2 regions of the Bradyrhizobium sp. WSM2254 genome follow, and region 1 is predicted to be linked to the other one. Evidence: predicted binding sites of a transcription regulator. Region 1 holds the regulator's gene; the other holds the start of a gene.
The links. Region 1 encodes PhoB, which activates phosphate uptake and scavenging genes when phosphate is short. Its sites were predicted from a motif close to TGTCATNNANCTGTCAT; they were not measured.
Positions count from the first base shown of each region.

Region 2: A3M7_RS0105120 (RNA degradosome polyphosphate kinase) is a predicted target of PhoB. The motif match lies at 2,674-2,690, and genes of this name have one in related genera.

Region 1 is NZ_AXAB01000001.1:318,132-323,681, forward strand. It holds gene pstB (phosphate ABC transporter ATP-binding protein PstB) at 1-570, shown strand, start outside; gene phoU (phosphate signaling complex protein PhoU) at 582-1,298, shown strand; gene phoB (phosphate regulon transcriptional regulator PhoB) at 1,321-2,028, shown strand; gene A3M7_RS0101445 (GcrA family cell cycle regulator) at 2,253-2,762, opposite strand; gene A3M7_RS0101450 (aspartate aminotransferase family protein) at 3,218-4,426, shown strand; gene argF (ornithine carbamoyltransferase) at 4,426-5,349, shown strand.
Region 2 is NZ_AXAB01000003.1:40,942-46,491, reverse strand. It holds gene ppx (exopolyphosphatase) at 1-395, opposite strand, end outside; gene A3M7_RS0105120 (RNA degradosome polyphosphate kinase) at 411-2,600, opposite strand; gene A3M7_RS0105115 (DnaA ATPase domain-containing protein) at 2,735-3,412, opposite strand; gene A3M7_RS0105110 (CDP-alcohol phosphatidyltransferase family protein) at 3,503-4,045, opposite strand; gene purM (phosphoribosylformylglycinamidine cyclo-ligase) at 4,200-5,273, shown strand; gene purN (phosphoribosylglycinamide formyltransferase) at 5,273-5,550, shown strand, end outside.

The DNA of each region.
Region 1 (5,550 bases):
ACCGGCCAGCTCATGCTCGACCAGACCAACATCCTCGACGGCAAGCTCGACCTCAATCTGCTGCGCGCCCGCGTCGGCATGGTGTTCCAGAAGCCGACGCCGTTCCCGATGACGATCTACGAGAACATCGCCTTCGGCATCCGCCTCTACGAGAAGATCTCGAAGTCCGAGATGGACGGCCGCGTCGAGAAGGCGCTGCGCGGCGGCGCGCTGTGGAACGAGGTCAAGGACAAGCTCAACGCCTCCGGCCTGTCGCTCTCCGGCGGCCAGCAGCAGCGCCTCTGCATCGCCCGCACCGTCGCGGTGCGGCCCGAGGTGATCCTGTTCGACGAGCCCTGCTCGGCGCTCGACCCGATCTCGACCGCCAAGGTCGAGGAGCTGATCCAGGAACTGTCCGAGAACTACACGATCGCGATCGTCACCCACAACATGCAGCAGGCGGCGCGCGTCTCCGACAAGACCGCCTTCATGTATCTCGGCGAGCTGATCGAGTTCGACGACACCAGCAAGATCTTCACGTCGCCGAGCGACCGGCGCACGCAGGATTACATCACCGGCCGGTTCGGCTGAGGAGACGGGACATGGGTTCTGAACATACCGCAAAGGCCTTCGACACCGACCTCCAGGAGCTCACCCGGCTCGTCGCCGAGATGGGCGGGATTGCCGAGCGCATGATCGTCGATTCCGTCGACGCGCTGATCCGCCGCGACGTCGCGCTCGGCCAGCGCGTGGTCGCCACCGACACCGAGCTCGACGCGCTGCAGAAGCGCATCGAGGAGCGCGCCGTGCTCACCATCGCCCGCCGCCAGCCGATGGCGGTCGATCTGCGCGAGATCGTCGGCGCCATGCGCGTTGCGACCGATCTCGAGCGCATCGGCGACCTCGCCAAGAACATGGGCAAGCGCGTCGCGGCGCTGGAGACGGATTTCCATCCGCTCAAGCTGTTCCGCGGCCTCGAGCACATGACCGACCTCGTGCAGCAGCAGGTCAAGTCGGTGCTGGACGCCTATGCCGCGCACGATCTGCCGGCGGCGATGGCGGTGTGGAAGGGCGACGAGGAAGTCGACGCCATCTGCACCTCGCTGTTCCGCGAGCTCCTCACCTACATGATGGAGGATCCGCGCAACATCTCGTTCTGCATCCATCTGATGTTCTGCGCCAAGAACATCGAGCGGATCGGCGACCACGCCACCAACATCGCCGAGACCGTGTTCTACATGATCGAGGGCCAGGCGATCACCGACAAGCGGCCGAAGGGCGACATGACGACCTTCGCCACGACGGTCCCGAATACCTGAAGACGCAAGGAGCGACGACACCATGGGCGCACGCATTATGGTGGTTGAGGACGAGGAAGCTCTCACCGAGCTTCTCCGCTACAACCTCGAAGGCGACGGCTATGACGTCGAGACGGTGATGCGCGGCGACGACGCCGACACCCGCCTCAAGGAACATATCCCCGATCTGATCGTGCTCGACTGGATGCTGCCGGGCCTGTCGGGCATCGAGCTGTGCCGGCGGCTGCGGACCCGGCCCGAGACCAAGCAGCTGCCGATCATCATGCTCACCGCGCGCGGTGAGGAGAGCGAGCGGGTGCGGGGTCTTGCGACCGGCGCGGACGATTACATCGTCAAGCCGTTCTCGGTGCCGGAGCTGCTGGCGCGCGTGAAGGGCCTGCTGCGGCGCGCCAGCCCCGAGCGGCTCGCCACCGTGCTCGCCTATGGCGACATCGAGCTCGATCGCGACAAGCGCCGCGTGGCGCGCTCGGGCCGGCCGATCGACCTCGGCCCGACCGAATATCGCCTGCTGGAGTTCTTCCTGGAGCATCCCGGCCGCGTGTTCTCGCGCGAGCAGCTGCTCGACAGCGTCTGGGGCCGCGACATCTACATCGACGAGCGTACCGTCGACGTCCATATCGGCCGCCTGCGCAAGCTGCTCAATCTCGGCCGCGAGCAGGATCCCATCCGCACCGTCCGCGGCGCCGGCTACGCGCTGGATGATCGCTTTGCGAAGGCGGAGCAGACGTAAGTCTGTGCGGATGTTTTAGGGCTGAGTGCGACCGCAAACTCAGTGGTCGTCCCGGCGAAGGCCGGGACCCATAACCACAGGAAGTGGTTTGGCGAAGACGAGTTGTTCGGAATTGGCACCGCAGACGAGTCGATAGACCTCGCGGTATGGGTCCCGGCCTTCGCCGGGACGACACGGAGTATTTTGAGCCGTCATCGCGCGACACTAGCAGCGCGGGCTTAAACTCACCGCGAGGGCTTGGCCGGTGCGCGCCGGCGATCCGCGGCTGGCTGATACGCCACGCGCGAGTGCTGGGCGCAGTAGGGCAGGCCCGACAGCGCCTTGCCGCCGCAGAAGAAGAAATCCGCGCTCGAGGGATCGCCGACCGGCCAGTGGCAGGTCGCCTCGTTCAGCTCCAGCAGCGACAGCCGCTGGCTCATCGGCACCACGTTGTCGTAGGTGACCGGTTCGGCCTCCACCTCGACCTCGAAGGCCTGCGCCAGCGCGGTGTTGCCGCGCGCAATGGGGCGGCTCACCCGCATCATGTGCTGCGCGGGGCGCGCCTTGCGCGGCCGCGGAGCCGCCGATGACGGGCTCTTGGCGCGGCCGGACAGGCCGAGCCTGTGCACCTTGCCGATCACGGCATTACGGGTCACATTGCCGAGCTCGGCTGCGATCTGGCTGGCCGATAATCCGGCCTCCCAGAGCTTTTTCAACTGCTCGACGCGATCGTCGGACCAGGTCAAAACCGTCATTGCACCCTTTCCCTCGCCGTGCGGCTGCCATCCTGGCGCCTCGCGGCGAATGCCTAAGCCTCGAAAAACCCGTGCCGTCAGAATCCCTTAAGGCTCGCCGGGCGCACCAGATGCGCCCGAACGTTTACGCCGGTACATGAGGACTTAGAGGATCAGAACTGCTGCACGAGATGTCGTATCTGACAAGCCAAACGCTACAATATGGCGTGACTCACGCGCAAGAGTCAGCCGACTCGCTTCCACATGTTCCGTGGCCAAAACCCGGCAAATTTGGCACCGCAAGACTACGGATTCAGCGTTTCGCGAGGCTTTCGGGCGGCATTGACACCGGTTTCACCAAGCATAAGATAGTGTCACGTGCCGCCCTTAAAAGGCGGCACGTTTCGTTTTCCGGGCCGGTCAATGGTGCGTTGCGCAATGCACGCTCACACCGTCCGCAACATCAAGTGACCGTCATGACTAGCAGCGCAGCGCCGCATTTGCTTCCCGTTTTCGCCAGGTCCGACCTCGGTTTCGAGCGCGGCGAAGGCTGCTGGCTGATTGCGACCAATGGCGATCGCTATCTCGATTTTACGTCCGGCGTCGCGGTGAACGCGCTCGGCCACGCCCATCCCGCGCTGGTCAAGGCGCTGCAGGAGCAGGCGACAAAACTCTGGCACATGTCGAACCTGTTCCAGAGCCCGGATGGCGAGAAGCTCGCTACGCGCCTGTGCAATGAAAGCTTCGCGGACTTCGTGTTCTTCTGCAATTCCGGCGCCGAGGCGCTGGAAGGTGTGATCAAGCTGGTCCGCCATCACCACTTCTCCAAGGGGCATCCGGAACGCTACCGCATCATCACCTTCGAAGGCGCCTTCCACGGCCGCACGCTGGCGACGCTGGCTGCAACGGGATCTGCAAAATATCTCGAAGGTTTTGGTCCGCCGATGGATGGCTTCGACCAGGTGCCGCATGGCGACATCGAGGCCGTCAAGAAGGCGATCGGTCCGCAGACCGCCGGCATCCTGATCGAGCCGATCCAGGGCGAGGGCGGCGTACGTTCCGCAACGCCTGCGTTCCTCAAGGCATTGCGCCAACTCTGCGATGAGAAGGGCTTGCTGCTCGCCTTCGACGAGGTGCAGACCGGCATGGGCCGCACCGGCGATCTGTTCGCGCATCGCCGCACCGGCGTCACGCCTGACGTGATGTCGCTGGCCAAGGCGCTCGGCGGCGGCTTCCCGATCGGCGCGATCCTGGCGACCGCGGATGCGGCGGCCGGCATGGGTCCCGGCTCGCACGGCTCGACCTTCGGCGGCAATCCGCTCGCGATCTCGGCTGCAAATGCCGTGCTCGACGTCATGCTCAAGCCCGGCTTCTTCGACCACGTGCAGAAGATGTCGCTGCTGCTCAAGCAGAAGCTCGCCTCCGTGATCGACCGTTATCCTGACATCGTCAGCGAAGTGCGCGGCGAAGGCCTTCTGATCGGCATCAAGGCCGTGGTGCCATCAGGCGATCTCGGTGCGGCGCTGCGCAATGAAAAACTGCTCACGGTCGGCGCCGGCGACAATGTCGTGCGTTTCCTGCCGCCCCTGATCGTCACCGAGGCCGAGATCGAGGACAGCGTCGGGCGGCTCGAGCGCGCCTGCGCCGCGATCTCGTCCAGTCAGACCAAGCGGGCGGCAAGTTGATGAGCAAGTCGCCGAAGCACTTCCTCGATATCAACGAGCTCCCGCTGTCGGAGCTCAAGAGCATGCTCGACGCCTCCTCCGCCATGAAGGCGAAGCAGAAGGCGCATCAGCCGGTGAGGCCGCTCGAAGGCAAGACACTGGCGATGATCTTCGAGCGCCCCTCGACCCGCACCCGGGTGTCGTTCGATGTCGCCATGCGCCAGCTCGGCGGCGAGCCCATCATGCTCACCGGCGCCGAGATGCAGCTCGGCCGTGGCGAGACCATCGCCGACACCGCGCGCGTGCTGTCGCGCTATGTCGACGCCATCATGATCCGCATCCTCAACCACGACGCGCTGCTGGAGCTCGCGGCCAACGCGACCGTGCCCGTCATCAACGGCCTGACCCGACGCTCGCATCCCTGCCAGGTGATGGCCGACCTCCTGACCTACCAGGAGCACCGCGGCCCGATCGAGGGCCGGACGGTGGCCTGGACCGGCGACGACAACAACGTGCTGGCGTCCTGGGCGCATGCCGCCGAGCGCTTCAAGTTTCAGCTCAACGTCGCAACGCCTCCGGAGCTCGCGCCGAAGAAGGCGATGCGCGACTGGATCAAGACGTCAGGCGCGCCGATCATGCTCGGCACCGATCCGGAAGCCGCCGTGCGCGGCGCCGATTGCGTCGTCACCGACACCTGGGTGTCGATGGGCGACAAGGAGGGCGAGCACCGCCACAACGTGCTCAAGCCCTACCAGGTCAATGCCAAGCTGATGTCGCTGGCCAAGCCCGACGCGTTGTTCATGCACTGCCTGCCCGCCCATCGCGGCGAGGAGGTCACCGACGAGGTGATCGACGGCCCGCAATCGGTCGTGTTCGACGAGGCCGAAAACCGCCTGCACGCGCAGAAGGGCATTCTGGCCTGGTGTTTTGACGCGGTGAAGTAACGGGACGAACTATCCGTCGTCCCGGCGAAGGCCGGGACCCATACCGCGTGATCTCTCGGTTGCGGAAAGTAGGGGTACCGAACGGCGAATCTTCGCATAACCACGCCTTGTGGTTATGGGTCCCGGCCTTCGCCGGGACGACACCGAATTTGCAATATCGTGTGCAATCATAACTGCATCCGGAGCACGCTGCCTCACGCC
Region 2 (5,550 bases), on a different contig from region 1:
TGGATGCCGGAGATCACGCCCAGCGCCGACAGCCGCGCCTCGCGCGGACCCGACAGGATCTCGATCTTGACGGCGCAGATGCGCTCGGCCTTGGCGATGAAGTCGGGGCCGTTGGAGGCGTCGCGGCAGGCAGCGGTCGCGATCGCGAACACGCGTCCGACCTGCATCACGCGGCACAGCGCGCGGAACCGCTTCAGCGAGGTCAACGCCTTGTCGACGGCGTCGGGCGCGAGCAGGCCCGTGCTCTGCACCTCGCGCCCGAGGCCGCACAGCGTCTTCTCGTTGAAGATCGGAATCAGGCTCCGCGTCAGTCCCTCGTAGACGACGAGACGGACCGAGTTGGAACCGATGTCGATGACCGCGACGCTCGAGCCGCGCTTACGCGGCCGCTTCACGTCCACGATCCCGGATCAGGATTGATGACGTTCATTACGGCGCGTGAGACGGCGCGGCGAGGATTCCTTGAGCGACTTTCCACGGCCAGATAGACTCGGATTTGTCATGAAGTAGTTGTGGACGTTGAAAGGCTCCTCGCCCTTCGCGGTCTTCATACGCGTCGAGGACCCGTCCGGCAACAATTGCCAGCTCTGCTCATTGTCCTTCAGATTCGCGACCATGATCTGCTCGAGAACCTGCTGATGCACCGTAGGATTTTGCAGCGGACACAGCACCTCGACGCGGCGGTCGAGGTTGCGCGGCATCATGTCGGCCGAGGAGATATACACAGCCGCTTTCGCGCTCGGCAGGCCCTGGCCCATGCCGAAGCAGTAGATTCGGCCGTGTTCCAGGAAGCGCCCGATGATCGACTTGACGCGGATGTTCTCCGACAGGCCGGGAATGCCGGGCCTCAGGCAACAGATGCCGCGCACCACGAGCTCGACCTGGACGCCGGCCTGCGAGGCCTCGTAGAGCGCGTCGATGATGTCGGGGTCGACCAGCGCGTTCATCTTCATCCAGACCGCGCCGGGGCGGCCATGCCGCGCATGCGCGGTCTCGCCCTGGATGTGCTCGATGATGCGCTTGCGCAAGGTCAGCGGCGACACCGCCATCTTTTCCAGATCGCTCGGCGCGGCATAGCCGGTGATGAAGTTGAAGACGCGCGCGGCGTCGCGGCCGATGGTCGGCTCCGAGGTGAAGTAGGACAGGTCGGTGTAGATGCGCGCGGTGACCGGGTGATAATTGCCGGTGCCGGTGTGGACGTAGGTCGTGAGGCTGCCGCCCTCGCGGCGCACCACCATGGAGAGCTTTGCGTGCGTCTTCAGTTCGAGGAAGCCGTAGACGACCTGCACGCCGGCGCGTTCGAGGTCGCGCGCCCAGCGGATGTTGGCCTCCTCGTCGAAGCGCGCCTTCAGCTCGATCAGCGCGGTGACGGACTTGCCGGCCTCGGCGGCTTCGGCGAGCGCGCGCACGATCGGCGAGTTGTTGGAGGTGCGGTAGAGCGTCTGCTTGATCGCGACGACATCGGGGTCGCGCGTGGCCTGCTGGAGGAACTGCACCACCACGTCGAAGGATTCGTAGGGGTGATGGACGACGAGGTCCTTCTGCCGGATCGCGGCAAAGATGTCGCCGCCATGCTCGCGCACGCGCTCGGGATGGCGCGGCACGTAAGGGGTGAATTCGAGGTCGGGCCGGTCGAGGCGAGTGAGCTGCGAGAGCTCGTTCATAGCGAGCACGCCGTCGACCAGGAATACTTCGTCGTCGGCGGCGGAGAGGGCATGCTGCACGAAGTTGCGCAGCTGCTCCGGCATCTTGGCGTCGATCTCGAGCCGGATCACCGATCCGCGGCGGCGGCGTTTCAGCGCGGTCTCGAACAGGCGGACGAGGTCCTCGGCCTCTTCCTCGATTTCGAGCTCGGAGTCGCGGATGATGCGGAAGGCGCCCTGGCCATGCAGATTGTAGCCGGGGAACAGGCGGTTGATGAACAGGGCGGTGGCCTGTTCCAGCGAGATCAGCCGTACCGTGCCCTCCGCCGGAAGGCGAATGAAGCGGTCGATCTTGCCGGGCATTCGGATCAGCGCGTTCATCTGCTTGCCGTCGGCGGCGCGCGTAAGCTGGAGCGCGATGGTGAAGCCGAGGCTCGGAATGAACGGGAAGGGGTGGGCCGGGTCGATCGCGAGCGGCGTCAGCAGCGGGAACACGTTGTTGAGGAAGTAGTCCTCGATCCAGGTCCGCTCCGCCTTGGTGACCTCCTTGCCGTCCACCAGCACGATGCCGACATCGGCCAGCGTGGCGCGCAGGTCGCGCCAGATCGCCTGCTGGTCTGAGGCAAGCTGGGAGACGGTGCGGTTGATCAGCGCGAGCTGCTCGGACGGCGTCAGGCCATCGGGGCTGCGCTCGGAAATGCCCTCGCGCACCTGGGCCTTGATGCCGGCGACGCGGACCATGAAGAATTCGTCGAGGTTATTGGCGGAAATCGACAGGAATCGCACCCGCTCCAGCACGGGATGGCTGGGATTGACCGATTCCTCCAGGACGCGGCGGTTGAAATGCAGCCAGGAGAGCTCGCGGTTGATGAATCGCTCGGGGCTCGAGGCGATCGCCGGCAGGCTCTCGGCTTCCGCGTCTTTTTCTTTTGTTTCAATAGCTTGAGCGGAGTCCATGAGAAGTCGGTCCATCCAGTTAGCCCCAATTTGCGACCTACGCGCAAAACCGGCGGGAGCATGTGTTAGGGCGATGACGTTTCGATGACATTGATGTTCCGCAGTTCCGCGCCGTCAAGCGGCGTTGGGCGGGGTCAGGCGTCCCGGAGCAGCTCGGCGGCCAGCGCCCGGGTCACGGGGCGCCCGAGCCGCAGGGCCTCGCTGTCGAGCAGTTCGACGGCCCGCCGGGCGGCGGCCGAGGATCGCTCCAGGCGCGTGGCGAGGTAGCTCACCACGCTCTCGTCCACGGAGAGCTGGCGGTCGGCGCAGAATTTGACGATCAGGCCACGGAAGAGCTGGTCGTCGGGGGGGAGCAGCGTGACCACCGGTACGGCGCGCAGCCGCGAGCGCAGGTCGTGGAGCTCGATATCCAGCGAAGCGGGCACCTCGCGCCCGGTGAACAGGATATAAGCGCCGTCCTCGCGGGCAAGGTTCATCAGGTGGAAGAGGGCGCGCTCGTCAAAGTCCTTGGCCTTGAGATCCTCGACCACCAGCGCGCCGGTGGCGAGTGCACCGGGAACGCCTGCGGCGGTCAACGCATTGGCCGTGGTCGAGCGGGCGCCGGCCTCCGCGGCCCAGATCGCGGCGAGATGGCTCTTGCCGCTGCCTTCGGGGGCGGCCAGCCACATGATCCGGTTCGGCCATTCCGGCCAGCCGTCGATCAGGGCAAGGCCGGCAGCGTTGGCGGGGCCTTCGAGGAAATTGTCCCGGCTGAGGCTCTCCGCGTGCGGAAGCGAGAACGCCAATTGTCGGGGGTGAACGCGGCCTGCCACGCTTGCTTTGCTCCATGCCGGACGGCCGGCCTCGGTTGAAAGATTCGACCTATCGGGCGTGAGTTGGCCCTTTGCGGGGCCGGTTCACGCTCATTTGGCCTCGATCGTGCTCATGTGCCGCACCCACTCGACGAGATAGAGCGACACGGAGGAGAGCGTGAAGATCGTAACGAGACCCATCAGGATAATATCATAGGGCGCCGGCTTGAAACCGAAGGCAAGCGCGGCCAGCACCAGCGCTGCGAATGCCACCTGGGCGACCGTGTTGAGCTTCGACACTTTCGACGGCTTCATTTCGACGGGCCGGTCAAACAGCCAGGACACGATCACGGCGGCGACGATCATGATGTCGCGGGATACCACCAGGATCACGATCCAGCGCGGAATCGCGCCCCAGATGCCGAGCGACATATAGATCGAGACGAGCAGCGCCTTGTCAGCGAGCGGATCGAGCAAGGCGCCGAGCTCGCTGGTCATGTTGAAGCGCTTGGCGAGGAACCCGTCCACGGCATCGCTGATCCCGGCAATCAGGAAGACGGCGAAAGCCACCTCCATTTGGCTCGACACGATGGCCCAGACAATGATCGGGACCAGCATGATGCGGCCCAGGGTAATGATGTTCGGAATACTCACGCGGCGCTTCCCGGCACCCGGCCTGACCTCGAATCCGGCCTCTTTGAAGGCTGAACCCGTTGATATCTACATAGTATGGCGCCGAGCGCCATGCGAGCCATTGCGCGTCCCCGGAATTCGACGTAACCAGCCGCAAACCCACTGGAAATCGGGCATGACCGACCGCAAAAACGGCCTCACTTACGCCGATTCAGGCGTCGACATCGACGCGGGCAACCGCCTGGTCGATCTGATCAAGCCGATGGTGCGCGCCACCGCGCGGCCCGGCGCCGACGCCGAAATCGGCGGCTTTGGCGGCCTGTTCGACCTCAAGGCGGCCGGTTTCAAGGATCCCGTCCTGGTCGCCGCCACCGACGGCGTCGGAACCAAGGTCAAGATCGCGATCGAGACCGGCCTGCATGGCGGGATCGGCATCGACCTCGTCGCCATGAGCGTCAACGACCTCGTGGTGCAGGGCGCCGAGCCGCTGTTTTTTCTCGATTATTTCGCCTGCGGCAAGCTCGACCCGGAGGCGACGGCCGCGATCGTCGCCGGCGTCGCCGAAGGCTGCCGGGAATCCGGCTGCGCCCTGATCGGCGGCGAAACCGCCGAGATGCCCGGCCTCTACAAGGACGGCGACTATGACCTCGGCGGCTTTGCCGTCGGCGCCGCCGAGCGCGGTACGCTGTTGCCGCGCAAGGACATCGCCGCGGGCGACGCCGTGATCGGTCTCGCCTCGTCGGGCGTGCACTCCAACGGCTTCTCGCTGGTGCGCAAGATCGTCGAGCAGTCCGGCCTCGGCTTCGGGGCACCGGCGCCGTTCGCGCCCGTCATGACGCTCGGCGGCGCGCTGCTGACGCCGACGCGGCTCTACGTCAAATCCTGCCTGCGCGCGATCCGCGAGACCGGCGCGGTGAAGGGCCTCGCCCACATCACCGGCGGCGGCTTCACCGACAACATTCCGCGCGTGCTGCCGAAGAATCTTGGCGTCGGCATCGATCTGGAACGCCTGCCGGTGCTGCCGGTGTTCAAATGGCTGGCCGCGCAGGCCGGCATCGCCGAGCTCGAAATGCTGCGCACCTTCAACTGCGGCATCGGCATGATCGCGATCGTCGAGCCCGACAAGGTCGACAAGGTGATCGAGGTCTTCGCCGACGCCGGTGAGACCGTGGCGCAGCTCGGCACCGTGATCCCGGCCGAGGGCGAGCACCGTGTCGTCTATAACGGCCACCTCGATCTGGCGCTGTGATGAAGCGCCGCGTCGCCATCCTGATCTCCGGTCGCGGCTCCAACATGTCCGCGCTGATCAGGGCCGCCGCCGCGCCGGATTTTCCGGCGGAGATTTCGCTCGTGATCTCGAACAAGGCCGACGCGCTCGGGCTCGAACGGGCCAGGGCGGGCGGCGTAAAGACCCTGGTGATCGAGAGCAAGCCGTTCGGCAAGGACCGCGCCGGCTTCGAGGCGGTGCTGCAGGCCGCGCTCGATCAGCACGGCATCGAGCTGATCTGTCTCGGCGGCTTCATGCG